One region of the Bacillus sp. LLTC93 genome, then DNA from elsewhere that is predicted to be linked to it. Evidence: riboswitches for the same ligand, from Rfam matches in the RefSeq annotation. Region 1 holds a riboswitch; each other region holds the start of a gene.

Region 1 (10,938 bases):
CGCTTTTTGCCATCGGTGAAGCAGCTTGTACAGGGCTACACGGCGCCAATCGATTGGCGAGTAATTCTCTTCTGGAAGGTCTCGTTTTAGGAAGAAAAGCGGCTAGGCGTATTGAGCAATTGCCAAAACTGCAAAAAACAATCCCATCTCTTTCTATAAAAGAAGTATGGGCTGTCCCAACTATTTCAGAGGCTCAGATTAGAAAAAAGATGACAGCATATGCCGCAATTGTCAGAGATAAAAAAGGCTTGCAGACCTTGCTCGATGAATTAGAACAAGTCTCTTTTCAGCAAATCAATGTGAAGGATATCACAAATGAACAGATTGAATTAAGCAATCAATGGGCATTAGCGATTTGCCTTGTTAAGTCTGCATTACTCCGTACAGAAAGCAGGGGCGGCCATTATCGAATGGATTATCTAAAGCGGAATGATGCTTTGTGGCGAGGAAAACAGATTGTACATGAAAAGGGCCACATTCACATCATGAAAAATGAAAGGATCGGTGCCGAATGGAACGTTTACAGTTAAAACAAATGCTTACTCATTTTTTAAAAGAAGATATTGGCTTTGGAGACGTATCAGCTGATGCCATTTTTGAAGACAAGAAAGGAACAGCTTACATCATCGCAAAACAATCGGGCGTATTGGCAGGATCACGAATCGTTGAAATGGGGTATGGCCTGCTGAATGAACAGATTCAAACTGAGCTGTTTTTCAAAGAGGGCGATTGGATTCATTCAGGCGCTGTAATGGCTCAAATAAGAGGCCCAGTTAACGACTTGCTAAAAGGAGAACGGGTCATTCTGAATATATTACAGCGCATGACAGGAATCGCCACCCTAACACATGAAGCAGTACAACGATTAGCTGATCCGTCTATTATGATCTGTGATACGAGAAAAACGACACCTGGCTTGCGCATGTTAGAGAAATATGCAGTGAAAGTAGGAGGCGGAAAGAATCATCGTTTCGGCTTATCGGATGGTGTGATGATTAAAGATAACCATATTGCCGCATGTGGTTCTATCCGTGAAGCGGTAGAAAAAGCAAGAGCATACGCCGGTCATATGGTGAAAATTGAAGTGGAAATTGAATCAGAAGCACAGCTCATGGAAGCCATTGAAGCAAAAGCGGATGTCATCATGTTTGACAACTGCTCTCCGGATGAAGTGAAACGTTTTAAACAAATGACACCAGAGACGATCCTGACAGAGGCATCAGGAGGCATCACGTTAGAGACATTACCAAGCTACCGGGGGACAGGTGTCGATCTCATTTCACTTGGTTTTCTGACACATTCCGCTCCATCATTTGATTTTAGTATGAATATGGAATTCAGCTATAAAGGGGGAACGACTCATGTCCATGCTTGATGTTCTAGCGAATCAACATTCGGCCATGATGCCAGATGAATATAAACACCGCTCTTATGAAGAGATGAAGCAGCGTGTTTTAGACATTAAACGAGCTTTTGGATCAAAGCTTTTTATACCAGGCCATCATTATCAAAAAGATGAGGTCATCCAATTTGCAGATGCAACAGGTGATTCATTGCAGCTAGCGCAAATAGCAGCTGACAATCAGGAGGCAGAATACATTGTGTTCTGCGGTGTTCACTTCATGGCAGAAACGGCAGATATGCTGTCAAAAAAGAATCAACACGTCCTGTTGCCAGATATGAGAGCAGGCTGTTCAATGGCAGATATGGCGAACATGAAACAAACGGACAGAGCCTGGGAACAGCTCACTGCTCTATTTGGAGATACGATACTCCCGCTCACTTATGTCAACTCAACAGCTGATATTAAAGCATTTGTCGGCAAGCATGGCGGGGCGACCGTCACATCTTCAAACGCTAAGAAAGTACTGGAGTGGGCGCTTACACAAAAAGAGCGGATTTTGTTTCTCCCTGATCAGCATTTAGGGCGTAATACAGCCTTTGATTTAGGTATCCCGCTAGAAGAAATGGCTGTCTGGGATCAAGTAGAAGAAAAGCTCATCACCGATCAACCGCTCAATCGCATCAAAATGATTTTATGGAAAGGGCATTGTTCTGTACATGAGAAGTTTACCGTTCAGAATATTGAACAAACGAGAAAAAGAGATCGTGACATTCAAATCCTTGTGCATCCAGAGTGCACACATGAGGTGGTAAGAGCTTCTGATCTAGCTGGTTCAACGAAATTTATTATTGATACGATCAAGCAGGCACCAGCAGGAAGCAAGTGGGCGATCGGAACAGAGATGAATTTAGTTAAACGCATCATAGATCAGCACCCGGATAAACAAATTGAATCCCTTAACCCAGATATGTGTCCATGTTTGACAATGAACCGTATTGATCTGCCTCATTTGTTGTGGTCACTTGAAAGCATTGAAAAGGGTGAGCCAGTCGGTTTGATTCAGGTCAATGAAGAGATTACAAAAGAGGCTTTGCTTGCATTAAATAAAATGCTCACCATTAAATAATGAATCAGCCCCTCCTATCAGAAAACAAGTTTTTATCATATTGGCTTGTAAATAGGCATAAATTTATGTTGAAACATATTGTACTTCTGACATAACCGCTACGTTCACGTTTTGCATAGGAGGGGAAAACGTTGAAAATTCATATTGTGCAAAAAGGAGACTCCCTTTGGAAAATTTCAAAGAAATACGGAGTCGACTTTCAAGAATTGAAAAAACTAAATTCACAGCTCAGTAATCCAGATTTGATCATGCCGGGTATGAAGATCAAGATTCCATCTAGTGGTGTTCCTGTGAAAACAGATCATCAAAAAGTGAAAGAAATGCCAAAACCTAAAGAACATCCGTATGTGAAAGAAAAGCCAAAGGACGTCGTGCAAGTGCAAGATACGAAACCGAAGGAAAAGCCAAATGAACCGGTCCCTTATGTACCGCCAGTGCCAAAGATCGAGCAGCCAGTTTTTCCACAAGTTGATGTGAACTATTATCAGACCAATCTCTACCAGCCATTTACGCCTCCTCCTCAAAAAGAACATCATGAGAAAAAAGATCACTTTCATGAAAAGAAAGATCATGTTCATGAGAAGAAAGACCATAAAGATCACAAGGATCATTTTCATCATGAAAATAAGGACCATAAAGATCATAAGGACCATCTTCATTATGAAAATAAGGATCATCACAAAGATGAAGTGGCAAAGGGATATGATCCATTTATTCATATTCCGCATCAAAAAGAGGAGGGAAAAGAGATGGAGCATAGCAATTACCCAAACCTTCCTAACTTCCCACAAATGCCGAATGTTGGAGGAGCAGCAGTAGGAGGAATGGCTGAAAATAAAGAGCATCATCACCATCATCATGAATCATATGATCCTTATTATGGTCATGGTCATTACATGCCTGCGATGTATCCATATCCGCAGCAAATGGTACCGGCTTCACCTATTTTACCAGGATCAGGTCTTTGTTATCCGGTCCAGCCGTATTATCACCACCATATGATGCCGTATCCTTACCCTGCTCAGCCATATTATCCAGCCTATCAAGCGCCAGCTTACTATGGGGAAAATTATGAGCATCATGCAAACGATGGACATCACTGGCACCACCACATGCATCCAAATGCAAATGCAAATGCAAACGCAAACGCAAATGCTAATCAAGGCTTTTATCCAAACGCCTCAAATGAAGCATATGGCAAGGAAGACTGCGGATGTGATGATGGCATGAAGCATCATCATCAGCCATGGCCTGGACATTATCCAAATCCTGTTCCGTATGGTCAAATGGGTGGTTATCCCGCTCAGCCATACATGCAGCAATATCCAAGTCAATCGGTTTTTGCAAGACCAGAAGAAGACGAAGAAGATTAACGACGGAAGGGACGATCTCAATCGTTCCTTTTTTTGTTTATAACTGACAGCTTGATTTTTCCCTGAACTGTACATGCTAAAACAGAGCCTGTTTTCGCGCTCATGAGATTGAATTTGTACAGGGGGTTTTTCGTTTGAGACAAAAATGGCAAAAAACAATCGCATTAGTGCTTCTTCCTATTGGTTTAACTGCATGTGGTACAAATGACAACGCGGGTGTAGATACTCGTCACAATCAATCAGGCCAGCCGGTTGGTTATCATTCGAATCAACGGGCGACAGACAACAACCAAGATCACCAAGGCCCAATTTCTGAGCTTATGGAAGGGATGAACGGAAATACAACGAATGTTGATTATCGTTCACGTCCTACGGAGGATCAAGTGAGAATGCCGCTTACTGGCGGAGATGGACGCTATAGTCATGGAGATATGAATTATCATAACCAAATGTCGTTCTCTGGCTACGATAAACAAGAGAACGTACAGCGTTCACGAAAAATTGCGAACCGTGTGAATAAAATGAACCACGTAGCAGACTCACAAGTGATGGTCACTGATGAAAATGTGTATATTGCGATTAAATCAGATGGACGCCTGACGGCAGAAGGCGTAACACAAATAGAAGAAGCAGCGACTCGTTATGCAGATGGAAGAGCTGTCCAAGTCATCAAAGACGAAGGAGCATTCACACGCTTCAGAGATATGAGAAAAACGCAATTTGAAACAGGCCAAACAGGCATGACCCGATAGTTGAATAAAATAAAAAAGGCTAAAGTTCATTACGAACTCTAGCCTTTTCTTAAAAATATACCTTGATGCCTATATAAAATTCGTAAAAGAAATAACAGCCAAATCCAAGTAATAAAATACCAGCAATAATGGATGTCCACTTTATCATTGTCCGATTCATCACTTTTCTTGTCAAAGATACAATTGTGAGAAGACCGAGGTCATGAAGAAGAATCCCTGCCAAAATACCGCTGGCAGCCAACATAAATTCAGATGAATCTGTTTTAGTATAAGCATCTGCCAGTACAGCACCAAACACCGATACCCAGAACACAAGGTTTCCAGGAGATACTGCCACAAGCAAGCCGTTTCGGTATGTTTTTGCGAATGATTTGTTGACTTTTTCTCCTGCTAAATGGATGTCTTGGTTCGCATTTTTAATGGAATCGTATGCAAGAATCATTAAGAATACGGCCCCGATCAGCCAAAGCGGAATTTGGACAAACGGCAATGATAAAAACTGTGCGAATCCTGCATATAAAGCCAAGATGAGCAAGATATCTATTGTCATGCCGCCGGCTCCAACTGTTAAGCCATGAAAGAAGCCGTTTTTTAACCCCTGCTTTGTCATTTCAACCGTGATCGCTCCAACAGGTAGAGCAATTGAGAATCCTACGACGATAAATGTTAGAAATGTTTGCAATCGACTAGAACTTCCTTTGAACAAATAGTTTGTATAAAAATTCTCCGTTTAGATTAATTATACATAATAGGATAAAAGGATCAATGATTATTTCTGATTTGATCGAATTAAAGGGTAGAGCTGTTGTATAGAAGTTTGCATATCCTGCTCATCGGTGTAGCTTGTAGGGGAAAGGAACTATTTTCCTGAATCTTCTTTTTTTCATATCGCCTCTATGATAAACTGATGTGGAAATCAATAAGAGTGACTAGGGGTGCCCGCTAAGTGGGCTGAGAGAGAAGCTTAAGCTTCTTAACCCTTTGGACCTGATCTGGCTCGTACCAGCGTGGGGAAGTTGAAGATGATACATGTGTCATAAGAATGACATTCATGTTTTTTTCTGACGACGAAACCAGGTTCTCAACATAGAGCCTGGTTTTTTGCTGGTGCTGATTCCATCCTGTCCGATGACAAAAAGAGAAGGAGAGAACAGCAAATGAAAGAAAATAAAAATGTCCCATCAACTCAATCTTTACTATCAAGCTTTGACGGAAGTCGAAAGGTGTATGAGCAGGGCTCAAGACCTGACATCTTGGTGCCAAAAAGGGAAATTATGCTCTCAAATACTGTGACACAGGCGGGAGACATTCAAAATGACCCGATCCGTGTGTACGATACAAGTGGACCGTACACAGATGAGAATGCCCATATTGATGTTACAAAGGGTTTAAATCGTCTTAGAGCGGCGTGGATTAAAGAAAGAGAAGATACAGAAAGCTACGAAGGGCGTCATGTGAAACCGGAAGATAACGGGTATCGTTCAAAGGGGAAAGAGCCCTTTCATCATGTTCATACTGATTTTCATCATGTGCCGCTTCGCGCGAAACATGGCGCCTGTGTGACACAAATGCATTATGCAAAAAAAGGCATCATCACACCTGAAATGGAATTTATCGCTTTGAGAGAACAGCTAAGCCCTGAGTTTGTTAGAGAGGAAGTAGCCAGCGGAAGAGCAGTCATCCCAGCGAATATTAACCATCCAGAAAGTGAGCCGATGATTATTGGAAAGCATTTTCACGTCAAAATCAATGCGAATATTGGCAATTCAGCTGTGACGTCATCCATCGATGAAGAGGTAGAGAAGATGACGTGGGCGATCAGGTGGGGGGCAGACACAATGATGGACCTGTCCACTGGAAAGGACATTCATACAACGAGAGAATGGATCATTCGAAATTGCCCAGTCCCAGTAGGAACCGTTCCCATTTATCAGGCACTTGAAAAAGTGAATGGAGTGGCAGAAGATTTGACGTGGGAAGTGTACCGAGACACATTAATTGAACAAGCTGAACAAGGTGTAGACTACTTCACGATTCATGCGGGCGTGCTATTAAGGTATATTCCGCTTACAGTCGATCGAGTAACGGGAATTGTGTCAAGAGGCGGAGCGATTATGGCAAGATGGTGTCTCGCTCATCATCAAGAAAACTTTCTTTATACCCATTTCGAAGATATTTGTGAAATTATGAAAACCTATGATATTGCCTTTTCTCTTGGAGATGGACTCAGACCAGGTTCGATCGCTGATGCAAATGATGAGGCGCAGTTTGCAGAACTGAAAACGTTAGGCGAATTGACAGAGATCGCCTGGAAACATGATGTACAGGTGATGATTGAAGGACCTGGACATGTCCCGATGGATAAAATCAAAGAAAATGTCGATAAGCAGATGGAGATTTGCAAAGAGGCACCATTTTACACGTTAGGACCTCTTACAACTGATATTGCCCCGGGATATGATCACATTACATCCGCTATCGGCGCTGCCATGATCGGCTGGTATGGAACAGCCATGCTGTGTTATGTGACACCAAAAGAGCATTTAGGTCTGCCAAATAAAGAAGATGTGAGAGAAGGCGTCATCGCTTATAAAATTGCCGCACATGCAGCTGATCTCGCAAAAGGACATCCTGCTGCTCAAAAGCGCGATGATGCATTATCGAAAGCGAGATTTGAATTTAGATGGCGGGATCAATTCCACCTGTCACTTGATCCAGAAAGAGCTTTGGCGTTCCACGATGAAACATTGCCAGCTGAAGGTGCAAAGACCGCTCACTTTTGCTCCATGTGTGGACCGAAGTTTTGCAGTATGAAAATTTCTCATGATATCCGCAATCAATCAGAAGAAGTGGAAAAAGAGATGGAGAAGAAGGCAAAAGAGTTTGTCAGCCAAGGAAGTCAAATCTATCAGTCCTAAAAAAGAACCTCGCACTTCTCTTGTGCGGGGTTTTTATAAAACGGCTGAAAAGGCTTTTCTCACGAGATGGAAAAATGCTCTTACTGCAATCGCCATGATTTCCATACTCGGAATCAGGGCATCTGTTAAATGAAACAAGACAGTTTGTCTCTCTGGAGATGTTCGTTTCTTTTTCTGTTTCATGAAGACAGCCTCCTTTCTAAACAATATACTTCTTTACAGATTAGAGAGATAGAGATGTTGTGTGAATTTAAACAAAATTTAAACTTCTTGCGTTTGGAAGGAAAGAAGGAGGGGAAACGAGTTGAATAGAGAATGAATGAAAAGAGCTGACCTTACCAGTTAGCGAACAAGAAAGAGTGGAAGGTGATCTTATGATGAAAGTATTCAAGGTAACATTTCATATGAACAATGGGGAAGTGCTTGATTTCGAGCTAAAACGTCCAGCTACCTACGATGTGTATAAAAAAATTGAGGAATCCAATCAATGGTTTAAGCTGAATAATGAAATCATTAACCTATTAAATGTCAATAGTATCCATGTAGAAACAGAATAAAACAGAAAAGCCGCTCGGAAGGAGAGCGGCTTTCATTATGCAGAGAAATCATTTCGGTTGTTAAGCTGGCCGCGGGAGAACCAGTTCTTTTTATACAAATAGGCAATCACTTCAAGCCACAGACGCGGCGCTTTTTTAGGGAAAAAAGGTTTTTGGTAATAGACATAAGCAGCTTTTAAATCATCCCATTGATGACATGTTTTCGTTTGGGTGAAGCGGGCAACGTCGATTACCTTCACGAGCCCTTCCTTTGTTAAGATCAGGTTGCGCAGATGGATATCTGAAGGGTTTAACCCTTTATCACGTGCTTCTTCTAGCGCCTCATCTACTTGTTCAATCATTTGTTTCTTGATCGGAATCCCCTTTGTCAGGCATTCATAGAATGTGTGACCTTTTATATATTCCATTAAAATATACTGATCCCCAGACTCATAAATCTCAGGGTAGTAAGACGAACCGGAAAGTTTTTCATATATTGCTGCCTCTTTGCGGGCAATGTGTTGATAAGAGGGAAAAAAGACTTTTAACGCCATTTTCTTGCCGTCTTTTTTATATGAAAATACATAAGCACTTCTTCCTTTGCCGCACAGCTCAAGCTCTGCCGGTTTTAAGGCGAGCTTATTAAAACGTTTTTCTTCATGATACTGAATCGATTCGGCTAATCTTTTGACATCTGACATTGACTTCACCTTCTTTGGTTTCAGTTTATGCGGCTGAAAAACGAATGATGAAAAAACCGTTTCATTCGATAAAGCAATGGATTGTATAAAACATAACATTTACGAATGAAGGATACAATGAAAGACTCTTAAAACGAGTCCATGTAATCGGTTTGGTTAATGTTTAGAAAAAAGGGTCAAACTACATATGTCATGCATCGATCTTATGTTCTAAAGAGGTGTAAATAGTGAAAGTGAAGATGAAACGTTTCGTTACAGGACTTATCATGACAAGTGTTCTTTTTTCCGCTGCGGATATGGAAGGAAAAGAACACTTGCAAAAGCAGTCAAGCACCATCAACGTGCAGCTTGAAAAAGTCTATCTAGACGGCGATGTGAGTATTGAAAGACACCGGGCATCATTAGAAGACAAAGACACATTTTGGACGCAGTATAAAGGCTGGACGCTCGTGGAACAACAAGAGGATTTTGCCCTTTTTAGAAAACAAATTGATGATATCTCTCCATTAAGTAAAGCAAATGGATATATCGGATTATCAGAGGACGGTGTCATTTCTACGTTTCATGGAAGGCCAGGCGACTGGGCGGAGCCTATTCACCTCTTCTTTCAAATTGATACGTCCCGTTTAGAAAGTCATGTGGAGGAGCAGCTTGAACAAGGCATTCCTTTTCGAACAAAAGATGAATTTGAGCATGTGCTTGAAGTCATGAAACCTTACCGAAATGAAATATCGTTTTAAAAGCGTGTGACAGCTTGCTGGTGTGAAGACCGCAAGCTGTTTTTCATGGTTGCACCGTAAAAATGGATTGAGCGAACGTATGTTAACTTTTATTGCGGTTTTCTCTTCGATTTATGTTACAATGAAGAACAGTCAAAGAGGTGAAAACGGTGATAGAGTTTGTGAAAGGGACCATTGATTATGTGTGCCCGCAATATGTTGTCATTGAAAACGGCGGAGTGGGATATCAAGTCTATACCCCAAACCCGTTTATCTATCAAGTAAATAAACAAGAAACGATTTATACGTATCATTACATAAAGGAAGACGCGTTTTCGTTATATGGATTTCAAACACGAGAAGAAAAAGCGTTGTTCACAAAACTGTTAAATGTCACAGGGATTGGACCAAAGGGCGCACTTGCGATCCTTGCTTCCGGTGATCCTGGCGCTGTCATTTCAGCGATAGAACGTGAGGATGAAGCATTCCTTATTAAATTCCCTGGCGTTGGCAAAAAAACAGCCCGTCAGATCATTCTTGATCTAAAAGGAAAGCTTGCAGATGTGGTGCCAGAAATGATTGGCAACTTATTTAATCACGAGGATCATATTCAGGTCGAAACGCAGCAAACCGCTTTAGATGAAGCGCTTGAAGCCTTAAATGTTCTTGGATATGGTGATCGTGAAATCAAAAAGGTTCTTCCATTATTAAAAGAAGAGAAGAATCTCACAACCGATCAATATGTGAAAAAAGCTTTACAAAAAATGTTGAAATAGGGTGATGTCTCATGGATGAACGGCTCGTCTCAACTGAAGCAGACAACCATGAATCAGCCATTGAGCAAAGTCTGCGGCCTCAGACGCTTAGCCAATATATTGGTCAGCGAAAAGTAAAGGATAATCTCAGCGTGTTTATTGAAGCTGCCAGGATGAGGCAGGAAACGCTTGATCACGTCCTTTTATATGGACCGCCTGGACTAGGGAAAACAACGCTTGCGTCGATCATTGCCAATGAAATGAATGTTCAGCTGCGTACAACGTCTGGACCAGCGATTGAGCGTCCTGGAGATTTGGCGGCTATCTTGACATCTCTTGAACCTGGCGATGTTTTGTTTATTGATGAAATTCATCGCTTGCAGCGCTCAATTGAGGAAGTGCTATATCCGGCGATGGAGGATTTTTGTCTAGATATCGTCATTGGAAAAGGAGATACAGCGCGCTCTGTACGGCTTGATTTACCGCCATTTACACTTGTTGGTGCTACGACCCGTGTTGGGCTTTTAACAGCGCCGCTTCGTGATAGGTTTGGGGTACATGCAAGATTGGAATACTATGAGCAAAGAGATTTGGCTCACATTGTAGCAAGAACAGCCGAGCTGTTCGAGATTGGGATCGATGTTCGCTCAGCTGAAGAGATAGCGAGACGTTCTCGTGGAACGCCGAGGGTCGCCAATCGTTTACTCAGGAGA
Region 2 (10,938 bases), on a different contig from region 1:
AGATTCAAACAACCTAAAGGAGTGTTACACATGGCTACAACATTAAAAACAAACGATTTTATGGAAATTATGAAAGGGCGCCGCTCTATTCGTAACTATGATCCAGCTGTGAAAATTAGCAAAGAAGAAATGACAGAGATTTTAGAAGAGGCAACAACTGCACCATCATCAGTGAATGCACAGCCTTGGCGCTTCATGGTCATTGACAGCCCAGAAGGAAAAGAAAAGCTGGCACCACTAGCAAAATTCAACCAAACACAAGTGTCAACATCAGCAGCTGTTATTGCTGTATTTGCAGATATGAAAAACAATGAATACTTAGAAGAAATTTATTCAAAAGCGGTAGAGAATGGCTACATGCCACAAGAAGTGAAAGAAAGACAAGTTGCTGCATTAACTGCACATTTTGACGCTCTTCCAGAGCAAGTGAATCGTGAAACGATCTTAATTGACGGTGGAATTGTGTCTATGCAGCTCATGCTTGCTGCACGTGCGCACGGTTATGACACAAACCCAATTGGCGGATATGACAAAGACGTCATCGCTGAAACGTTTGGCTGGGATAAAGAACGTTATGTACCAGTGATGCTTCTATCCATTGGGAAAGCGGTTGACGAAGGCTATGCATCTTACCGCTTACCGATCGATCGTATTGCAGAGTGGAAATAATATCTTTTAAAAAGGAGACGATCACATGATTATTATTCATGCAGGGATGACCATTCATCCAGAAAAAGAAAACGTATTTTTAGAAGAAATCAACGGATTAATGAAAGCTTCACAGGCTGAAGAAGGCAACGTATCCTACAAACTGTTCAAGGATACGGAAAAAGAAAATACCTTTTTAATGGTGGAAGTGTGGAAAGATGAAGCAGCGGTTCAGAGCCATAATGCAAGTGCACATTTCCAAGCTTTCGTAGCGAAGGCAAAAGAATTTTTAGCCGCTCCACTTGATGTAGTTGCATTTCATGGTGAGCAGCTTTCATAGAATAACAATAAACACCCTAGGCGTTCAGGACTGGACCCTATAAAGTGAGACAAATAAAAAACACCTTTAAGTTGAAAATTAGGTATAGAGTACCTGAAATCAATTTGAAGGTGTTTTTCTATGGGTTCAAGAGTTAGTTATTCAATTGAAGTGAAGATGAAATCAATTTAGGAGGTGAAATAATCAAGGCAAAATATTTCATCTAATCATTCAGAGTGCTCCCATCTAAAATGAGAACACACTGAATGGTCAATCATATTAATGATATCACGGCCACTGTTGTTCGCCTTTCATGACTTTAGCACTCAATTCTAAGTCTCCAGTGTTCGTAAAGTTCGGATACTCTTTCTTCATTTCAGCAATCAATTGAGCGGAATTGTCTGCCTTCTTAGCTGCTGCTTCAAATTTTGCAATATAATCACGGGTAAACACAACTGCTGATGTATCTTCAGCACTCTTACCTAGATAATGACCTGGAATCACACGTTCTGGCTTCAGATCAAGAATATGATTTAGAATTTCACGCCATTGATCACGACTTTTTTGAGATTGATTGTCTGCTGTCCAAACATATTCATTCTCATAAACAGGTACTCCACCTAGAACTGTCTTTTTTGATGGAACCCATAGAAAAGTGTGAGATGGATCTGGTCCGTCAAGTCCAATGATGTTGATGTTTTTTCCATCAACTGTCAGTTTATCTCCCTTTAAAACATCTGGAATAATCTGTGCTGTTGGTGCATTTTTCTTCAATATTGGATTCCAGTAATCATTTTTGGCCTGAATCGTTTTTTTAATCCCCTTCACAGTTTCAGGCGTTGCCACAATTTTCACATCAGGGAATGCTTCACGAATAGCAGAGAGACCAAAGTAATAATCTGGGTCTTTATGACTGACATAAACAGTTGTCAGTTTCTTTCCTGTATCGCGAATCATTTTTACTAACTTCTCTGCATTATCCTTTTCAAATTGGGCATCGACAAGAATGACTTCTTTCGGTCCTTCAATCAAGCTAGAAGTGACAGCAAAAACTCCTTTATCACCAGGGTTGAACGGTGTGATTTTAAGATTTACAGCTTGTTTGTCCGCTGTGTTTTTGTTATCGGTTGCTGTATTTTTTGTATCTTCATTGCTAGCACATGCGCTTAGCAATAACACGAAACAAAGACCTAAAGTAAATCCTATGACTGATTTTAATTTAAACATTAGATGATTCTCCTTTTTCATTTTTTACGAAGACCCTATATGTTATTAATGACTAAAAACACAGGTCTTATGTATGAGTGTAGCCAATACATAAATAAATATTTCTTTAGCGAATTCATTGGATATTGTTCAATCATTAACCTCCCCGAAACAAAGTGAATAGTTGAATCATGCTGGATAGCCTAAAAAAAGATGTAACGAACCCGGTTACACATAGATGAGATGTAACCATTATAGTTACACCTTTTGGTTGATGTCAATAGAAATAAATATGAGAGTTTCAACACAATTCACCCTAATATGCCTTTTTAACGATCCGTTTTACATGCAGAAAATCAATTGAAACGGGATTCTTCTACGACAAAGCCATTAAAATGAGTGACTGATATTACGTATTTGTTATTTGGTCAAAAAATGCTTTATCTACCCACCATAAAAGGTTTAGTCACTTAAACGATTGTTGATAAACAAGACGTTTCTCCTGTTCTAGATACTTTGAATCAGCTATACAGGCAATTGTCAGGAGGCTGCATCCTTCATAGTGTTCAAGGAGCAATCTCACTTCATATGCTGATCAAAACGATATTAAGGAAAAAGGCATGATCATAAGCATGTCCCATAAGGGTATGCCCGCTGATAATGCCTCGATTGAAACCTTCGACTCCAGTTTGAAATTAGAAAGTCACCGAAAGAGTTTTGGCAACGGGCTGTTTCATTAAGGTGTTTTGATCCCTGTATCAAAAACGGGTGTCAGACCCCCGTTCATCGCCCTGGATTCTTTTATTTTCGACACCTGGTTTCGGCCATTTCATTCCCGTATTGTGCATTTTCCACAAAATTTCTGAAAATAAAATGTTTTTCGACTTAAGTATATTGGAATATGCTAGAATTAGATATTATTTATTACCAAATTAGGGAGGAACCAATATGAAAAAAGGGAAATGGACGAGCATAGCACTAACAGCTGTCCTCGGTTTAGGCACATTGACAGCTTTCAGCACCCCTCTATCTGCCCACAACACAGAAAAGTCAACGTCCTCAGACGGCGGTCATTATTCAGGTATTCCATTCGATGCAAGTGTTGTGAATGAAGACCGTCTCATCAAAGCCTTGAAAAAACAAGGAAAGATCAAAAAGAATGCCAATGAAGCAGAAACCCAAAAAGCATTAAAGAACTATTTAAAGAAAAAAGAAGAAGCTGCCATGAAACAAAGTGCCAGCACCTTAACAGAAGAGCCTGAATTCCTAAAAGAATACAAACAAGAAGTACATAACAAACTAGCCAAAAAGAAAAAGTTGAAGCAGCATAAAGGAAAAGAAGGCAATCAAGTAAAGCCAGTCACAAAGGAAAAGTATAAAGGCGACGTTCGCAATGATAAAGTGTTGGTTTTATTAGTAGATTTTAAAGATTATAAGCATAATAGTATTAAAAAAGAAGAGACTGATATGTACTATGACAAGTACGATCAACAGCACTATCAAGATATGCTTTTCGGAAAAAATGGCTACATCGGTCCAGATGGTAAACGCAAAGTATCCATGAAACAATATTATGAAAAGCAGTCCGGCGGTAGTTACACAATCAGTGGAACAGTTGCAGGATGGTATACAGCTAAGCATGAAGCAGCTTATTACGGTGGAAACGTACCAGACGAATCAGGCAGTGACGGTAAACCGCGTGAATTGGTGAAAGAAGCCCTTGAAGCAGCCGCAAAAGATCCGAATATTGACCTCGGTGAATATGATCAATGGGACCGCTATGATATTGATGGAGACGGCGTTTATAACGAGCCAGACGGCATCATTGACCATCTCATGGTCGTTCACGCTGGCGTAGGTGAAGAAGCAGGCGGCGGACAGCTAGGCTCTGACGCCATTTGGTCGCACCGCTGGTCACTTGGTGATGTATTTGAAATTCCGAATACTGAATCTGAAGCGGGTCAAGACGGAAAATTAGGCGCATTAGATTACACCATTGAGCCTGAAGATGGCGCAGCAGGCGTTTTCACACATGAATTCGGGCATGATCTTGGTCTTCCTGATGAGTACGATACACAATACACAGGTAAAGGAGAGCCCGTTTCTTACTGGTCTATCATGTCAAGTGGGAGCTGGGCAGGTAAAGTACCTGGTACGGAACCAACAGGCTTTAGTCCATATGCAAAAGAAATGCTTCAAAACCTGCATGGTGGCAACTGGCTTTCAGGACAAACCATTGATGGTAAAGCATTAAAGAAAAGCAAAACAGTATTAATTGATGAAGCAGCAACAAAAGGAACCAACCATGATGCTGTTCGAGTCGATTTACCAGATAAAGAGATTGTGGTCACAAAGCCTGCTCAAGGAAAATACGCGTACTTCAGTGGGACGGGTGACAATTTGAATGCAACCATGACGACAACAGGTATTGATTTGTCAAAAGGAAGCAAAGCAGAGCTTACATTTAAAACATGGTACGATATCGAAGAAGATTATGATTATGCGTATGTAGAAGTTCGTGAGACTGGGACCGATCAATGGAAAACCATTGCTGGTAACATCACGAATGATCGAAATGAAGCAGGTGCTAACGAAGGCAATGGCATCGACGGAAAATCAGACGGCTGGGTAGATGCAACCTTTGATCTTTCTGATTATGCAGGGAAGAAAATCGATCTGCAATTCCGATACACAACCGATGCAGGCTATTCGCTACCAGGCTTGTTCGTAGATGATCTAAACGTAACAGCAGATGGAACGAAGGTATGGTCTGATGATGCTGAGGGAACGTCCACTTTTACCTTCAATGGATTCTCTCAATCTAACGGAAAACAATATGCAGCGCAATACTATTTACTAGAGTGGCGCTCTTATGCTGATGTCGATAAAGGCTTAAAGCATATCAAACGTGGGGCAAGTCTGATGAGCTATAATAACGGTTTGGTCGTGTGGTATGTCGATCAATCTTATAGTGATAACTGGGTAGGGAAGCACCCAGGAAACGGCTTCCTTGGTGTCGTAGATGCGGATCAGCAAGTATTAAAATGGAGTGACGGCTCTGTTGCGGCCACAGGATTCCAAGTACATGATGCAGCATTTTCTTTGAATCCAAGTACGAAGCTGAATATTGATTATACAGCGACAACAGGCTTAACCTTGGAAGATCGCTATATTCGTCCGACTCGTACATTTAGTGATCAAAAGAATTATGTGAATCCAAATAACCCAGACGCAGGACGCGATGTGCCGACATATGGTCTATCCTTTAAAGTCGTTGGACAAAGTAAGGATCGTTCTGTTGGAAAGGTATTAATTTCTAAAAGTAACTAAACAGAAAGCCGGATTCTACCATTGAATCCGGCTTTTTGATGTGTTGAGACAAGGATTTTTATCATATGATCGTTTTTTGATCGAATGTCTGTTCTTTTTTATTTTGATATCCGAATGAAACCATTATATAATAGAGACTGGAAGGTTTTTCTTTCATTCACGGTTCTTTTTAGCTGTTAAAAAACAGGAAAGGATGAGCGTTACCAATGAGTTGTGTCACTGACAAGCAATTAAAGGTGATTCGAGGGACGATGCAGACTTTTTGCAGCCATTTGGAGTATGATGGCCACGGTAAGCTTCATATCAATACCATCATGGCTTTTATTAAAAAGGAATTCGGTGTAAGGAAAATGAGAGACATTCCACAAAGTCGGTTTACTGAAGCGCTAGAATTAATACAAGACTTTGATTTATACACGGACAAAATAGAGATTCGTGATCGTCTATCAGAAAGGAATTAACTAAATTGAATATTTTAGCAATGATTTTAGTAGGAATTGTCGCGTTAGAACACATTGTCATCATGTTATTAGAAATGTTTTTTATGGAATCAAAGATGGCTAAAAGATCTTTCCGACTGCCTGAACACTTACAAAAAGATCCAAATGTGAAAGTGATGTTTGCCAATCAAGGGCTTTATAACGGGTTTCTAGCTGCAGGTCTCGTTTGGGGGCTCATTCTCGGATCAAATACCGTTGGTTATATGATTCAGCTATTTTTCATTCTTTGTGTGATCATCGCAGCAGTATTTGGCGGTGTGACATCCAATAAATCCATTATCATCAAACAAGGAATACCAGCCTTGCTCGCATTAATTGCGCTTATGCTGGCTATGTAATCTTAAATAAAGCTGCCCCGATAAAAGGGCAGCTTTTATCTTTTTCGAAGACCCATCAAACGAATAATGGATGTCAAACAAAGAGCAACGGCAACAGCCAAAATGATTTTTCCGTACATGACCCCTGTTAGGTTCATCAAGAAGACCGCCAATATGATACAGAGCGTGATGATGATCATCACAATCGAATAGGTTTTCATCTCTTTTCCACTCCTTTAAAAAGTCCCCTCCAGCACGAGAGGTCTGTCAATCTTTCCTCATATTATATCACTCAATGACAATTTTACATGAAATTCCCTACCGATAGAATGTGACATAATGATTAGATTTGAAGTGATGCCATATTTTTTAGAAAATCGGGTATACCATAAAGAGTTGCATTGAAGTCTAATTGCTTGATATTTAATTGTGCAAAATATAAAATGACCACATGAAGAATCGAAAGGATGATCAAATTGAGTAAGAAAGTTTTATTAGTATCGACAAGTAGCCCGGAAATGAACGGACACCCAACAGGCCTATGGCTAGAAGAATTGGCGGAGCCTTTTCACATCTTTAAAGAAAATGAACTAGATGTACAAATTGTCTCCATTCAAGGTGGAACTGTACCAATAGATAAAAATTCAATTCCTGAAGGTGTTCCAGCGCAATATCAGGATGTGTATGAATTACTTCAAGATACAAAGGCGCTAACAGATGTGAATCCAGCTGACTATGATGGGATCTTCTTTGCGGGAGGACATGGCCCAATGATCGACTTTGCATCCAATCAACTGGTAGCCGATGCGATCTTAGCAATTTCAGAAAAAAATGGTGCTGTCGGAGCTGTTTGCCACGGCGTTTCAGCATTTGTTGATGTGAATGATCGAGATGGAAAATCATTTATCGAAGGCAAAAAAATAACAGGGTTCACGAACGAGGAAGAGGATGCCGTTCAGCTGACATCAAAGGTTCCATTTTTATTGGAAACAAAGCTTCGTGAGCAAGGAGCAGTGTTTGAAAAAGGAGATGCCTTTGCGCCATTTGCTGTTGTAGATGGACAAATCATTACTGGACAAAACCCAGGATCAAGTGCAGAAACAGCACGCTTATTTGTCAAAACCATTGCATAAATCGTCAAAAATCCAGTCGTGACTCATACGGCTGGTTTTTTTGTTATAAAAATTTCCTGAAAAAGACCAAAACAAGTATTGGAAAAATGGTAAAATGATCACAGGGTAAAAAACCCAAATTAGGGAAAAGGGGATGTTCCTGTGAGAGCATTTTACGTAAAAATCACCGTAGCTTTGCTGTCTGTTTTACTAGTGACAGCAGGTTTATTTTCACCAGCATTAAAAGCAGAAGACGCACCAAAGTCAGATGGAAAAGTGTCGCCATTGTCGGAAAAAGCCATCCAGCAAGTGCAAGAGTCATTTTTGAAGCAGGATAAAGGAACCGCTATTCAACAGAAGCAAGTGAAAAAATCATTTAAAGTAGATAAGAAAAATGGAATCAGTATCAAACGAAAAGCAGCTAAAGATGGAAAGCTACGAACGTCTGCTGTCCGTTCCATCGATGGACTAGCAATCAATCAATCGGCTGTCTTATCAGAGGAGGATCCAGTTGATTTATGGTTTTTAAGCACGTCTTCACCTCAGGCACTCATCAGCCGGATTACCTCTCAAAATGCTGATTATTTCGTTCAATTATTTGTTGTTGATTTTGAAGCAGGACAAGCTTATCCAACGGATCTTATTCAACCGGCAGGCAGTCTGCTTGGGGTAAGCAATTTACCAGCGGGTGATTATGCGTTTGGAATCACAAGCGGTGGAGACTTCGGAGACTCATATACATTACAGGTGAATGCAAAAAACCCACCCAATTTCACAGGTGCTGAATCCTTGTCATCAACCTTGCAATACTTTGTCGCTGCGTATGCCAATGGGGATGTTTTCGCAAATGGTACAAAAGTGTATAACAAACAATCGAAGACCGCCGATTATAAATGGGAGCGTGTGTTTTATTTCTCATATGATGGAAAATATGAACAGAGAACCCATTCTGTTGAAAGTGTGAAAGTGAAAAGTATTTCGGCACCAGTATCGTACTCTGCTCCTTATGCGAGTTCATCTGAGGCCATTCTCGTCTACTTAGATGTGGAGACATTGTTTATGTACCATCAATCATCGTATGCAAGCGGACAATACTACCATAGTAGCTTTGTTGATACGCTTGGGAAGACAACACCAAGACGCTTAGACCTTGATGATTTGACAAATTACGGCGATCATATTTTAGCCGTTGATTTAAAAACAGGACAGCCGATTGATTTCTTCAGTGTTCTTAATTTCTACTATGCTGCAGGAATCGAGAAGCTGCCAACGATTAATACATTGAATTAAGAAAGGCGGTTGACATCAAATCGCCACATGTGTACAGTAAAGATAATTAAATGACAAAAGTCCACTAGGGGAGTCATGTATGACTGAGACAAGAGGAAATCTTGGACCCTTTGAACCTGATCTAGTTCGTACTAGCGGAGGGAAGTGGAGCTGGACCTTGTCTTATTCATGATTGAATCGATAAGAAGGCCGCTCCATTTGGGGTGGCTTTTTCATTTATTCAACTGAAGAAGAGGAGGCTTTTTTTATGACATTTTCAACGCAATTAAGGAAAGAAGCAGAACCATTATTTGAAGCCATTTATCAGCATCCGTTTGTCAGAGGGCTGGCAGCAGGAAAGCTTGAAAAGGAACAGATCATCCATTACGTCAAACAAGATGCAGAATACTTAAATGCATTCATTAAAATTTATGCGGCAGCGATTAGTAGATGTACAGATAGAGAGGATATTGCCTTTTTCCATCAGCAGATCGCGTTTGTACTAGATAGTGAGACACATCCTCATCAAAACCTTTGCCGAGTGGCAGGTGTAGCATATGATGAGCTACAAGGTGCTACATTGGCTCCGAGTGCTCACCACTATATTCATCACATGCTGCAAGTCGCACAGGAAGGCACGCTTGGAGAAATTATTGCTGTTTTGCTACCTTGCCCTTGGACATATTGGGAAATAGGCAAACGAATGCTTTCAGATGTGCAGCCTGACCCGGCGCATCCATTTTATGAGTGGATCACATTTTATGGCGGGTTAACTGACTCAGTTACAGTTGAGCTTTGCAAAAGGCTTGATCAGTGGGCGGAAGGAGCAAGTGAGAAAGAAAAAGAAAAAATGAAACAGCACTTCTTCTTAAGCTGTCAGCTTGAGTACAAATTCTGGGAAATGGCGTTCACTTTGGAAGAGTGGCCAGTCAAGCTGGAGGTGCATTCATCATGACGTGGAAGATGAAAGAAGTCGTCCTTGCTGTGATCCTATCTGTAGCGTGCGGTGTGATCTATTTAGGGTGGTCCACTCTTTATTTACCGATTACAGCACTTGTTGGTCCAGCAGGAGGCAATATCATGTTTGGGATTTGGGTGATTGCCAGTCCAATCGTCGCTTATATCATCCAAAAGCCCGGAGCTGCCCTCATTGCAGAAACAGCCGCAGCCGCCGTGGAATTACTGACAGGCAGCCACTTCGGTCTTTCAGCTCTGCTGATTGGTGTATGCCAAGGACTTGGGGCAGAAATCGCCTTCGCTCTTTTTGGTTATAAACGATATCGCATGTGGACACTTATGCTGTCTGGTGCCTTTGCAGCTGTAGGAGCGATGGCATATAGCCTGGTTGCCAATGGATTTGGTTATTATACGCCTCAAGTTTTACTCATGACACTTGTGACTCAAATCATCAGCGGTATGATACTTGGGGGATGCTTAGCGAAAGTTGTAGTGGATGCATTATCCAAGACCGGTGTACTGAATCAATATGCCATCATGAAAGAAAAACGAAACAAAGGTGAACAGCATGGATTCATTTCTCGCGTGCAGTAACCTCACTGTCCGTTTTTATGAACAGCCTAAGCCTGTTCTGCATCAAGTATCTCTTTCTATTCAAAAGGGAGAAAAGGTGCTTATTTTAGGACCAAGCGGAAGCGGAAAATCCACGCTCATTTCGGTGCTTTCTGGTATCATTCCAGAACATATGGAAGCTGACGTGCAGGGAGAAGTGATGTTACAAAGACATACAGGTGTTATGTTTCAAGACCCTGATTCCCAGTTTTGTATGCACCGGGTCAATGAAGAAATTGCATTTAGCTTAGAGAACCGTTCTGTCCCTCGTGAAGAGATGGATGACATCATTCAGCATCTCATGCAAAAAGTACAACTGGATGTCGATCCGAATACAGATATTCACACATTATCAGGCGGCATGAAGCAGCGATTGGCGCTTGCTTGCTTACTAGCGTTAGAGCCGGATGTTCTGTTCTTTGATGAACCGACTGCACAGCTTGATCCAGCAGGCAGAATGGAGATATTTCAGCTGCTTCAGCAGCTTGCAGCTGATCAACATCAAACCATGATTTTTGTGGAGCATGTGCTAGACGGTGTCATCGAATGGATGGATCGGGTTATTTTATTAGATGATCAAGGCAGCATCTTAGCAGATGGATCTCCGAAAGAGGTGATGACAGCATATGAGGGAGAAATGAAAGAGGCAGGAATTTGGCGCCCAAAAA
Region 3 (10,938 bases), on a different contig from region 1:
GAGACGGACCGAATGTCAGACCGTTCATTTGTCCATAAATCAAAGGATCTTAATATCGGAGTCACTTGATGTCCTGTTAAACATTTAAGAGCATCTGCCACTTGATATGCCGCCACCTGCTGCACAACCGGACTAATAATACCTGCTGTATCACATGTCATGCCTTGTGCAGGTAAATGCTCAAGCAAGCAGTGTAAACACGGCGTCTCTCCCGGAATGACAGTGAATTGAATGCCATAGCTGGCTACACAGGCTCCATAAAAGAAAGGAATTTGATGTTTGATGGCTGCATCATTTGCGATCATTCGCACCTCAAAATTATCAGCTGCATCCACGATGATCGAAGCCCCGCTGACAAGTTCATCAATATTTTGAGCGGTCACATCAATGACGATTCCTCTTACGCAGACTTCACTGTTCACCTGCTTTAGTCTTTTTTCAGCCGCCACAGCCTTTGGTAGCCGGTCTTGCACATCTTGCTCTGTGTAAAGCTGCTGACGCTGAAGGTTGCTCCATTCAATATAATCTCTATCCAAAATGGTGACAGATCCCACGCCAGCACGAACAAGCATTTCAGCACTGGCTGTTCCAAGTGCTCCCGCTCCAATAATGACAGCCTTTGAGGCGTTTAACTGCTTTTGCCCATCTGTTCCGATCGGCGAAAAAAGCTCTTGACGTGAATAACGTGTGCTCAAAACGCTGGCATCCCTTCCTGCGGACTGCTGGCTGTACCATAGTTTTTCAGCGGAATACGTCCTGCCTCAAAACCTAATCTTCCTGATTCAATGGCCAGCTTCATCGCTTTGGCCATTTTCACAGGGTCCTTTGCACCAGACACGGCGGTATTGAGTAATACAGCGTCAGCCCCTAGTTCCATCGCATAAGCAGCATCCTTAGGAGAGCCTACACCCGCATCAATAATGACCGGCACCTTCGCCTGCTCGATAATAAATGAGAGATTCAGAGGGTTTAGTAAGCCTTGACCTGAACCGATTGGAGAGGCCCCTGGCATGATGGCGTGGACACCGAGTTCTTCTAATTTTCTTGCCAGTACCACATCATCTGATGTATACGGCAGCACGATAAAACCTTCTTCCAATAGCATTTCAGATGCTTTTAGCGTTTCGACTGGATCAGGTAGAAGGGATCTTGAACAGCCAATCACTTCTACCTTGATCATGTCACACAGCCCCGAAGCCTTCGCTAAACGGGCAATGCGCACCGCTTCTTCCGCTGTACTTGCGCCTGCTGTATTTGGAAGTAATGTATATTTTGATAAATCAAGCTGCTCTAAAAAATTCGGTTGAGATGCTTCAAAAATGTTCATTCTTCGCACAGCAAAGGTCAAAATTTCAGCTTCTGATACGTTCACTGCTTCTTTTTGAACCTCAAATGATGGATACTTTCCTGTACCAAGTAATAGTCTTGATGTGAATGTTTTTCCGCCAATGTGTAGCATTTTGTCATCCTCCTCCTACAAAGTGAACGATTTCGATCGTGTCATTTGGTTGAATTTCTACTTGTTGAAACGCTTCTTTATCAATAATTTCTTGGTTCTTTTCGACGATCACTACACGATTTTCAAGCTGATAGGCTGATAGCAGATCATAGATCGTTCCATTCTCTTTATCGAAATCAACAACTCTGCCATTCAATTGAATTTTCATATAAACAGTGCCTCCTTTCGGCCAATGCGAAACGCATGAAGCCATTCCTCTTGGACAGGCTTGCCTAATATCAGGTCGCGAATGATTTCTCCAGTAATTGGCGCAAGTAAAATGCCATTCCGATAATGTCCCGTTGCAAAAAGAATACGCTCATCTTCCGGGTGTCTTCCGATATAAGGATGCCGGTCGCTTGTCGCCGGGCGAAGTCCTGCCCAGCATTGATCAATCTGCATCTCCTTTATAGAAGGCATGAGCTGAGACGCTTTTTGAATCACAGCTTCAATGCCGCCAAGTGTCGGAACAGCCTGCCAATCATTTGGCTTCATCGTTGCACCAATTACGAGCTTTCCGCTATCTCTTTGAACGATATAACAATGATCATGGTAAATGGTGTGTGCGAGCGCTGGGCCGCTATTCCATACAGACACACATTCTCCTTTTACTGGATAAAGAGAATAAGATAACCCTAGCTCTTCAAAAAAGCGGCCAGACCATACACCACTTGCTATCGTAAGGTCATCACATGTGAATGTGCCATTAGCTGTTCTGACAGTGATTGCTTCTTTGTCCCGCATGACTTCGATCACAGGTGTAAACTCCTTCACATCTGCCCCGTACCGAACAGCTGCCTGCCACAATGCCCTGCATACCGCATAAGGCTCAACATGAACATCCTCTTCAATTAAACCTGCTCCCATGATGTCATTTGCGATTTGCGGCATACGTTTTTTCACACAACTTGCCTCAAGCCACTGAAACGTAGACAAATGCTGCATCCGGCAAAGTGTACGTTTTTCTTCTTCTGTAAAGGCTACCTTCATAATACCGCCCGCTGATTTTCGAATATCAATGCCTGATTCATGCTGAAGATCAACTTTTAATTTTTCATATAATGCCTGGCTTGCTCTGCCTACCTGAAAGAAAATATCCTCATGACCCTCTCCTTCAGCATGTGCACCGAGCATCCCAGCAGCCGCACTCGTCGTTTGCTTCCCTATCTCATTCGCCTCAAGTAAAAGAGTCTGCTTTCCTGCTTTTGCGACGTGATACGCAATGGACATCCCTATGATTCCACCGCCAATGATTGCAACGTCATAATGCTTTTTCATAAGGATTCTCCTTTAGCTTTTTAGAAAATGCTTGGGCCTTGATGCGCGGCTGATGGTGAGTGAAAATTCCTGACATGACAGCAATCCCTTTCACATTCACGTGCAGCAATTCTGGGATTCGATCAGGCGTCACCCCGCCAATGACCACCACCGGAATGGACAGCGCAGAAGTCAGTTCTTCCACAAGCTTTACGCCTCTCGCCTTAAGTCCTGGTTTACATGAGGTGTTATATACGTGCCCAAACATGACATACTCTGCACCGTTTTCCTCGGCCGCTTTGGCCTCTTCTATCGAATGAACAGACACACCCGCATGAAGGTGAGGAAATTTTTGTCGCAGCTCCTTTGGCGAAAAGCTGTGGCCTGGGAGATGTACCCGGTGAATATTGGTGAGCAGCGCGACGTCTACTCGGTCATTGATGACGAGTTTCTCTTTCGGTACACCTTCTGAACGGAGTTGTTTCACGAGATCAACAAGCTCACTTGCTGTTTTAGACCGTTCCCGGATATGAATAAAGTCCACTTCAGATTCAATGGCTTTTATTTGCTTGATCAGCTCATTAACAGGAAACGAATCATTTGTCACTGCGTGGAGTTCCATTTGCACCAACTCCATCTAAGCATGCTGTTTGCCACGTTTCCTTTTTATACGCCATCTCCCAGAAATGGTATTCGTAATAGCTTGAAATCACAAAATTTTCTTTCATATTGGCCCGTACATGTTCTGGTGCTTTTTCCGCGAGTTCATCAAAGCGGTTGACCTGTTCAAAGACAAGCTCTTTAAACCAATCCCCTCCATATGTCAAAATCCATTCTTGGTAAATCGAATGGTCAGGTGTCGTTTGTTTCAGCTTTTCCCCCACCTCATAATATAGCCAGTAGCACGGCAATAACGTGGCTAAAATTTCTTCAAATCGTCCGCTTTTCACAGACCTGTACATATGTGAGGTATACGCATAAGCAGTGGGTGAAGGCTTAAAGCTGTCGAGTGCTTCGTCAGAGATCTGAAGAAGCTCTGTGAACTTTCTATGCAGGGATAGCTCTGCTTCATACGTGCCCTGCGCATGATACGCCATTCTGCCCGTCGTATGTAAGTCCTCACTAATGGCAGCTCCATATGCTTGCATCTTTGCGAAATGAGTTAAATAATACGAATCCTGCATCACGTAATAGGTGAACCGATCGAGTGAAAGTGTGCCATCTCCAATTCCTTTCACAAAAGGATGCGTAAAGCTTCCATTCCACCATGTTGCTGCTGCCTCTTTACATTCCTTTGAAAATGTCATGTTCCTCTCTCCTCCTGTTTCTTCATATAAAAAAGCCACTTTCCGCGTGGAAAGTGGCTTGGAATTTGTAAAAAGCATAGTCAAAAACCGCACCACTTCCCTACGCAGGTATGAACCTGTTCAGGTAATGAGGGTCTAAAAGTCGACACTTTTATCTCAGCCCTTTTAAAGGACTCCCCTAGTGGATCAAACATATGATGTTGTACCTCTATCTTAATCAGGAATTGTTCATTGGTCAAGGGTTCATTGCAACTCTAATTGGGCTCTAAGTCCTGCCACATATTCCCGGGAACCTGACACAAGCACGCGGTCTCCGCTTCTGAGCGCCGTATCTCCGTGCGGTACTAAGCTGTCTATCCCTCTAAAAATACGGACAAACACCAAATCGCCGGTAAAAGGGAATTCCCGCAGCATGACATTGTGATACCGATGATTGTTCATTTGAATTTGATACAAAGAAGAATCCTCATTTGTTAACAATCGAATCGCATCAGGCGCTTCAATTAACGCTCTTAGCACCGTTTTAGATGATAGGAAATTAGAAAAAGTATCAATGCCCGCTTCCTTCAGCGTCAGCTCTGCTTCCGCTTTGTTAACACTTGCAATGACTTGTTTCGCCCCTTCTTCTTTTGCAAATAAAGCAATTTCCTTATTTTTTGTCTCACTGCCTGTTGCTACGACTAGAACATCCTCCTGGCCGATGCCTGCCTTTCTCAGCGTCTCATCGTCGTATTGCTCAATCGCTTCAACTTCAAAGATCGAATCGGCAGCAAGCTGTGCTTCTTTATTTTCTTGAAACACATGCAAAATACGGATGTCATATTCATCCTGATGCAAATCAAGTGTTACGGGTAAAGTCAGCTGGTTTGCCCCAATAAAGGTCACACGCTTTTTTTGATTCGTTTCTTGTTCTTTTTTAAACAGCGCTTTAAACCAAACAGGCGTTAAAATACTCGTCAACACAGCGACTAAAATCAATGCGCCTGACATTTTATGATCAATGACACCAAGCCGCTCCCCAATCGTCGCAGCTGCAATGACAAGTGATAACGTCGATGTTAATAAAAAGCCGGAGCCGATGACTTTTTTCATGTCATACCATTTTTTCAAATAAAGAATGGGAATTAGCTTACTAAGCAGTAATGCAATAAACAATAGCGGAATCATGATCATAATGGTTGGGTCCTTGAACAGTGCCCATATATTCAGGTCCACACCGACCATCACAAAAAAGATCGGGATTAAAAATCCGTAACCAAATGAGTCGAGCTGCTGGACAAGCTCTTTATTTGGCGAAAGGAGGGACACGAGCACGCCTGCTAAAAACGCCCCAAGAATATTTTCAGCACCGAGTGATTCAGATAAGGCAACTAAGACTATAATGAGAGTAAAGATTGCCCTTGTCCCAATTTGCACCGTTCCTTTTGACATGGACTGAAAAATGGATTTTGTCTTAAATACTCGGCCAAATAAATAAAGAAGAATGCCCGCTGCAAATAATAATAACAGCAGCCACATGTTCCCTGTTCCATCGCCATAAATGGAGGAAAACACAGCAAGTAAAATCAGCGTCACCAAATCAGCAATAACGGCCACAAGCAGAATGATTTGACCAATATTCGTCTGCATCAACTTTTCCTCTTTTAAGGTTGGAACCACTACACCTAATGAGATGGTGGAAATGATGAGCGTCATTAAAAAGGCATTTTCGATAAACCCTGCGAGTACAAACGCATAGGACAGGATAAAGGAAATACAAAATACCCCAAGAAAAATAATGGTGGCTGCTTTAAACGTATTCGGTTCTTTTAGACCATTTGGAAGTTCTCTTGCTTTCTTCTTTGATTCAAAAGAAGAAAAATCTATTTCAAGTCCACTTAAAAACATCAGAAAAATAAAACCAAGCATGGATAACGTATCTAGCCATGCGTCATGTTCGACAACTAGTTGAAACCCGCTTTTTCCAATGATGAGCCCCATGATAATTTCAGCGACAACGACCGGAATGGTCAGCTTAAATCGGTGCAATAAAATGGGGGTGAAAAAGGCTACGATAATAACGACAACGAGTGATGAAACAGATGTATGCTCCATTGGCTAAAGCCTCCTAACATTCATATTTAATTTTTTAAGTCTTACGTTAAAGCATTGATTCTAACAATTGCCTAAATGAAATGAAAGCCATTCGTTATATTTTCTAAAATTCAAACTTCTTTATACCCGATGAATTGATGAGAAAGATCAGGAGGAAACCTTATGAAATTCGATATCATTGGTGATATCCATGGCTGCTACGAAGAGCTGCTTACCCTCATATACAAACTAGGATACGAACTCAAACATGGATTACCCGTCCATCCTGATAAGAGAACACTAGCACTTGTCGGTGATTTAACAGATCGAGGGCCTCAATCAGTAGACGTGATGCAATTTGTCATACATGCCTATTCGCATGGAGCGATCCGTTACGTACCTGGAAACCATTGCTTTAAGCTTTATCGCTATTTAAAAGGAAATCCCGTTAAATTACTGCATGGCATTGAAACAACAGTGAACGAAATAAAAAAACTGCCGCTTCATGAAAAAAACAAATTATCATATGAATTTAAACAGTTATTTGAGAAGGCTCCGCTTTATGATGTGCTGATTCCAGATGAGCTGATCATTGCACACGCAGCGATGAAGGAAAAGGATATTGGAAAGAAGCCAAATAAACAGATGCGATCTTATCTATTATTCGGTGCTGTCACAGGAGAGATTTGGCCGGATGGACGACCTGTGCGGAAGGACTGGGCAAAGGAATATGAAGGGAAACCATGGATTGTTTACGGTCATACACCAGTGAAAGAACCTCGATTTGTTGGCAGAACAGTCAATATTGATACAGGCTGCGTTTTTGGCAATCAGCTGTCAGCTCTTAAATATCCTGAGCTTGTAACTGTCTCTGTCCCTTCATCTATGCCATATGATGATTCTAGATTCCAACATTTCACATCATAAAAAACCCGGCCCTGCTTTGCAGGTGACCGGGTTTTCATTCTTTAAAGAAGCAATGCCTTCATGTCAGCTGGCAATGGAGCCGAAAATGTCATTTGCTCACCTGTCATCGGATGAGGAAAGACAAGGGTTTCACTATGCAGCGCCTGCCGATCCATTCTCTCGCTCGTTCCGCCATACAGCGTATCACCGATGAGCGGATGACCAAGATATTGCATATGCACACGAATTTGATGTGTTCTTCCAGTTTCAAGTACAAGAGACACATCCGACATGTTCAAATCAGCGTCTACCTGTCGCACTGTATAATGCGTCACTGCCTCTTGACCATCCTCATCGACCATGCGTTCAATGATACTATCCCCTTTTCGGGCAATTTTTGCACGAATGGTTCCATGCTTTTGTGCAATTATGCCCTGTGTAAAAGCTCTGTATGTTCGCTTGACTTCCCCTTTTTTTTGCGCTTTTGATAAAAGGCTGTGTGCAAAGCGATGTTTGGCGACAAGCATCACACCAGATGTATCACGATCAAGACGGCTCACCAAATGAACCGTCAGCCGAACAGACTGCTCAGCATAATGGTAAAGCAGACCATTCGCAATACTATGCTCAGGGTGCTCTCTAGAAGGAATAGATGGGATATATGGCTTCTTATTCAGCACAAGCACATGCTCATCCTCAAATATTATATCCAGCGGAATCGGAGCTGGTTTGAGCCCTTCACTCACTTTTTCCTCAGGAAATAAAATGGTGAGCCTGTCTCCCTCGTGCAGCTCATATCTCACGGTGACATGCTCTCCATTAATCAACAGATCACCGCCATCAAATTTAATATCAGTCAGCATTCTTTTCGAAATACCAAGATCAATTAAATAGTCCTTTAAGGGCAGCCCCTTTTCTTTGGCTGTCATGGTTTTGGTTAGCGTAAAGTATTCCAGCGAGAACGACCTCTTTCTTATTCTCCTTTTCCGATAAAGGAATCTTGCACCCTTTTCCAAAATGGAAATGGTCTAAATCGGGCAAAACGAACATTCTCGTCTGCCACTCGACATTGAATAGATTTAACATCTTTATGAAGCAGCGACAAATGATCAATTGTTACCTGAAAATCAACATCATTAATTGGTTTGATCACACAAGTATGATGGTCTGGCAAAATCAGCGGTGAACCGACCGTTCGGAATACTCTATTGTTGATTGAGGCCATTTCTGCCAGTTGAATGGCTCTAATGGAAGGGTGGATAATGGCGCCCCCAAGTGCTTTATTATAGGCCGTACTGCCAGATGGCGTAGACAAACAAAGACCGTCACCTCTGAAAGTTTCAAAAAGCTGACCCCTAATTTCAACATCTGCCACAAGCGTGCCTTCCATACTTTTAATCGTACATTCATTCATTGCTAAATATTTCTCTTCCCGGCCGCCGTCGTTATATCTAACGATGACTTCAAGAATAGGATATTCCACAATATGATAAGGCGTTTTGGCAATCGCTAGGACAAGCTTTTCGATTTCACTTGGCACCCAATCAGCATAAAAACCAAGATGACCTGTATGAACACCGACAAAAGCTGTTTCATTTAAGCGGTTGCTATAGCGGTGAAAAGCATATAAAAGGGTTCCGTCTCCTCCAACAGTAATGACAAGATCCGGTTCCTCTTCATTTAATTCCATTCCAAAATCCAATAAGTAGGTCTGAATTTTATTTTTGAGTGTGTCAGATACAGAATTCCCTTTCGAAGAAACTGCAAATTTCATGAATTCTTCTCCTTTTTCACCTTGCTGCTATGAGAGGGCAGCATCATATTTGATCAAGCTTAGGCTCAGCTATCGTTTTTCTTTTTCCGGGAAAACGCCACTTGTGCTTCTTGAATTTCCCCTCTGATTTCAGACATCTCATCATCAAGAAGAGATGCTGCCTCAGAAGCTCTTTGAAGGCGCTGCTTGACCTTCTCCGGGATATTCCCGCTATATTTATAATTCAGAGAATGCTCGATGGTCGCCCAAAAGTTCATGGCAAGCGTACGAATTTGGATTTCGACCAGGAGCTGCTTCTCTCCATTGACTGTTTGCAGCGGATATAACACAACAAGGTGGTACGAGCGGTATCCGCTTTCTTTATGTTCTGCAATATAGTCGCGTTTATCTACAACCACAAAGTCTTTTCGTGACTGGAGCATTTTTTTTACAACTTGTATATCTTCTACAAACTGGCACATAATGCGAAGCCCAGCAATATCCTGCATTGTTTCAATCTCATGCATCGGGATGTTTTTACGCTTTGCCTTTTCTAATATGCTAGCAACGGGTTTCACTCGGCCTGTGACAAATTCTACTGGTGAATGGTCATCCTCAAATTCGTACAGCTTTCGAATGCCTTTTAGTTTCACTTTTAGTTCTTCAACTGCTTGTTTATACGGTGCGAGGAATTGATCCCATTGTTTTTTGTCCATGAAACTTCCCCCAATTCCAAATACCTAATTATTTCAGAGGAATGTGCTCTTCACTTTCTCTTCCATATCTCCGTAATTGGCATTGTCTTTAATATTGTCGATTAAATAGTTTAATTCCTGATGAAGTTGAATGAGTTCTAACGATTGTTCTTCCGCCGCCAAATAGACAGGGATGTCAAGATTCATTGCTTCTTTTATTGGAGCCCATGTATGTTCCCCTAAAATAAGATACATAAAAGACTCCTCGGTTTCGAGTATGTAAACGAACGCAAAGTGATCAGAATCAACAAGCATTTGTCCTGATGCTTTTGCTTTTTGAATTTGCTCCTCTGACTGGATCGTCAAAATCAGCCTGTCTTCTTTTAAAGTTGCTTCTGTGATTTCAATTCTGTTTTGCATCATGATCTCCTTTACAACAAAGTACAGCTTTATTTTATCATATCAAGTTCAATATTGATAAACCGAACTTTTTGCGAAAATACCGTTTTCTTCTTTTATATGATCATTTCACATGATTCAGCTTAAATGTTAGTACTTGTTAAAGGACTAATTAAAGAAAAAAATAGACTTTTACATAGAGAACACACATCATGTACAATATGAATATTTCCTCTAAATGAAAGGTTGATGTCAAGATGGCACAGGAAATTGAAATCGAACTAAAGCAATTATTAATGAAAGAAGAATTTGAACAGCTAAAACAATATTTTCAATTGAAGGATGCGGATTTCCGCACTCAAACCAATTATTACTTTGATACACCTCACTTTGATATAAAATCTCAATTTGCTGCATTAAGAATGAGAGAAAAAGACGGTCAGTGGGTTCTCACGTTAAAAGAACCACACGAGATAGGCTTGCTCGAAACCCATCAAACGATAGCTCCTCCTACTCGCGTTGACGATTTTGAGCTGCCAGAAGGTGAGGTGGCGGACCGGTTAGACCACCTGAACATTCAAAGGGATCAAATTGTGTATTTTGGTTCGCTTGAAACATCAAGAGCAGAAAAAATGATCGAAGAAGGCTTAATTGTTTTGGATCACAGCCGATATTTAACAGTAGAGGACTATGAACTTGAATTTGAAGTGAGTGACTTAGAAATCGGACAAGCCGCATTCTCCGCACTGCTCCATCAATTTCAGATCCCAGCACGAAACACGAAAAACAAAGTGGTTCGTTTTTATGAAGAGAAAATGAAAACACAAAATAGATGAATTCCTTGAAGGAGGAACATGATGAACGTCAATCAACTTCAATCCTTTATGCAGCTTCAAGCGCTCAAAACGTTACAATCGGATAACGGACAATCGCAAATGCAGACCGGCCAAGAATCGAGTGCTCAAGCTTCATTCCAGTCGCTGTTGCAAGATTTTTTAGGCGGATCAGAACTATCACGTCTCCCGCTCTCAATCTCTGCTTTTATGGGAA

Evidence for each region. A riboswitch is a leader RNA that binds a small molecule or an ion and turns the genes downstream of it on or off. The one in region 1 is predicted to bind thiamine pyrophosphate.
Region 2: another riboswitch for thiamine pyrophosphate. It lies ahead of tenA (thiaminase II); the one in region 1 lies ahead of thiC (phosphomethylpyrimidine synthase ThiC).
Region 3: another riboswitch for thiamine pyrophosphate. It lies ahead of tenA (thiaminase II); the one in region 1 lies ahead of thiC (phosphomethylpyrimidine synthase ThiC).

Annotation. Positions count from the first base shown of each region.
Region 1 covers NZ_PVME01000001.1:718,786-729,723, reverse strand. Annotated here, with positions in the region: gene nadB (L-aspartate oxidase) at 1-530, shown strand, start outside; gene nadC (carboxylating nicotinate-nucleotide diphosphorylase) at 512-1,375, shown strand; gene nadA (quinolinate synthase NadA) at 1,362-2,471, shown strand; gene safA (SafA/ExsA family spore coat assembly protein) at 2,603-3,844, shown strand; gene C6W18_RS03920 (YhcN/YlaJ family sporulation lipoprotein) at 3,979-4,596, shown strand; gene C6W18_RS03915 (LysE family transporter) at 4,646-5,278, opposite strand; TPP riboswitch at 5,518-5,627, shown strand; gene thiC (phosphomethylpyrimidine synthase ThiC) at 5,754-7,514, shown strand; gene C6W18_RS19935 (hypothetical protein) at 7,548-7,697, opposite strand; gene C6W18_RS03905 (hypothetical protein) at 7,889-8,071, shown strand; gene C6W18_RS03900 (protein kinase family protein) at 8,107-8,751, opposite strand; gene C6W18_RS03895 (intercompartmental signaling factor BofC) at 8,991-9,491, shown strand; gene ruvA (Holliday junction branch migration protein RuvA) at 9,641-10,246, shown strand; gene ruvB (Holliday junction branch migration DNA helicase RuvB) at 10,258-10,938, shown strand, end outside.
Region 2 covers NZ_PVME01000008.1:12,358-23,295, reverse strand. Annotated here, with positions in the region: gene C6W18_RS17405 (MarR family winged helix-turn-helix transcriptional regulator) at 1-17, shown strand, start outside; gene C6W18_RS17400 (nitroreductase family protein) at 31-669, shown strand; gene C6W18_RS17395 (putative quinol monooxygenase) at 695-988, shown strand; gene C6W18_RS17390 (MBL fold metallo-hydrolase) at 1,256-2,194, opposite strand; gene C6W18_RS17385 (immune inhibitor A domain-containing protein) at 3,122-5,503, shown strand; gene C6W18_RS17380 (ORF6C domain-containing protein) at 5,710-5,964, shown strand; gene C6W18_RS17375 (DUF1304 domain-containing protein) at 5,970-6,341, shown strand; gene C6W18_RS20125 (hypothetical protein) at 6,377-6,541, opposite strand; gene C6W18_RS17370 (type 1 glutamine amidotransferase domain-containing protein) at 6,797-7,453, shown strand; gene C6W18_RS17365 (hypothetical protein) at 7,595-8,722, shown strand; TPP riboswitch at 8,779-8,882, shown strand; gene tenA (thiaminase II) at 8,970-9,656, shown strand; gene C6W18_RS17355 (ECF transporter S component) at 9,653-10,252, shown strand; gene C6W18_RS17350 (ABC transporter ATP-binding protein) at 10,227-10,938, shown strand, end outside.
Region 3 covers NZ_PVME01000003.1:536,175-547,112, forward strand. Annotated here, with positions in the region: gene C6W18_RS12310 (thiazole biosynthesis adenylyltransferase ThiF) at 1-695, opposite strand, end outside; gene C6W18_RS12315 (thiazole synthase) at 692-1,459, opposite strand; gene thiS (sulfur carrier protein ThiS) at 1,464-1,667, opposite strand; gene thiO (glycine oxidase ThiO) at 1,664-2,776, opposite strand; gene tenI (thiazole tautomerase TenI) at 2,760-3,377, opposite strand; gene tenA (thiaminase II) at 3,352-4,062, opposite strand; TPP riboswitch at 4,143-4,252, opposite strand; gene C6W18_RS12340 (monovalent cation:proton antiporter family protein) at 4,306-6,156, opposite strand; gene prpE (bis(5'-nucleosyl)-tetraphosphatase PrpE) at 6,319-7,062, shown strand; gene C6W18_RS12350 (RluA family pseudouridine synthase) at 7,104-7,970, opposite strand; gene C6W18_RS12355 (NAD kinase) at 8,015-8,815, opposite strand; gene yjbM (GTP diphosphokinase) at 8,881-9,510, opposite strand; gene C6W18_RS12365 (UPF0738 family protein) at 9,544-9,909, opposite strand; gene C6W18_RS12370 (CYTH domain-containing protein) at 10,146-10,724, shown strand; gene C6W18_RS12375 (lytic transglycosylase domain-containing protein) at 10,746-10,938, shown strand, end outside.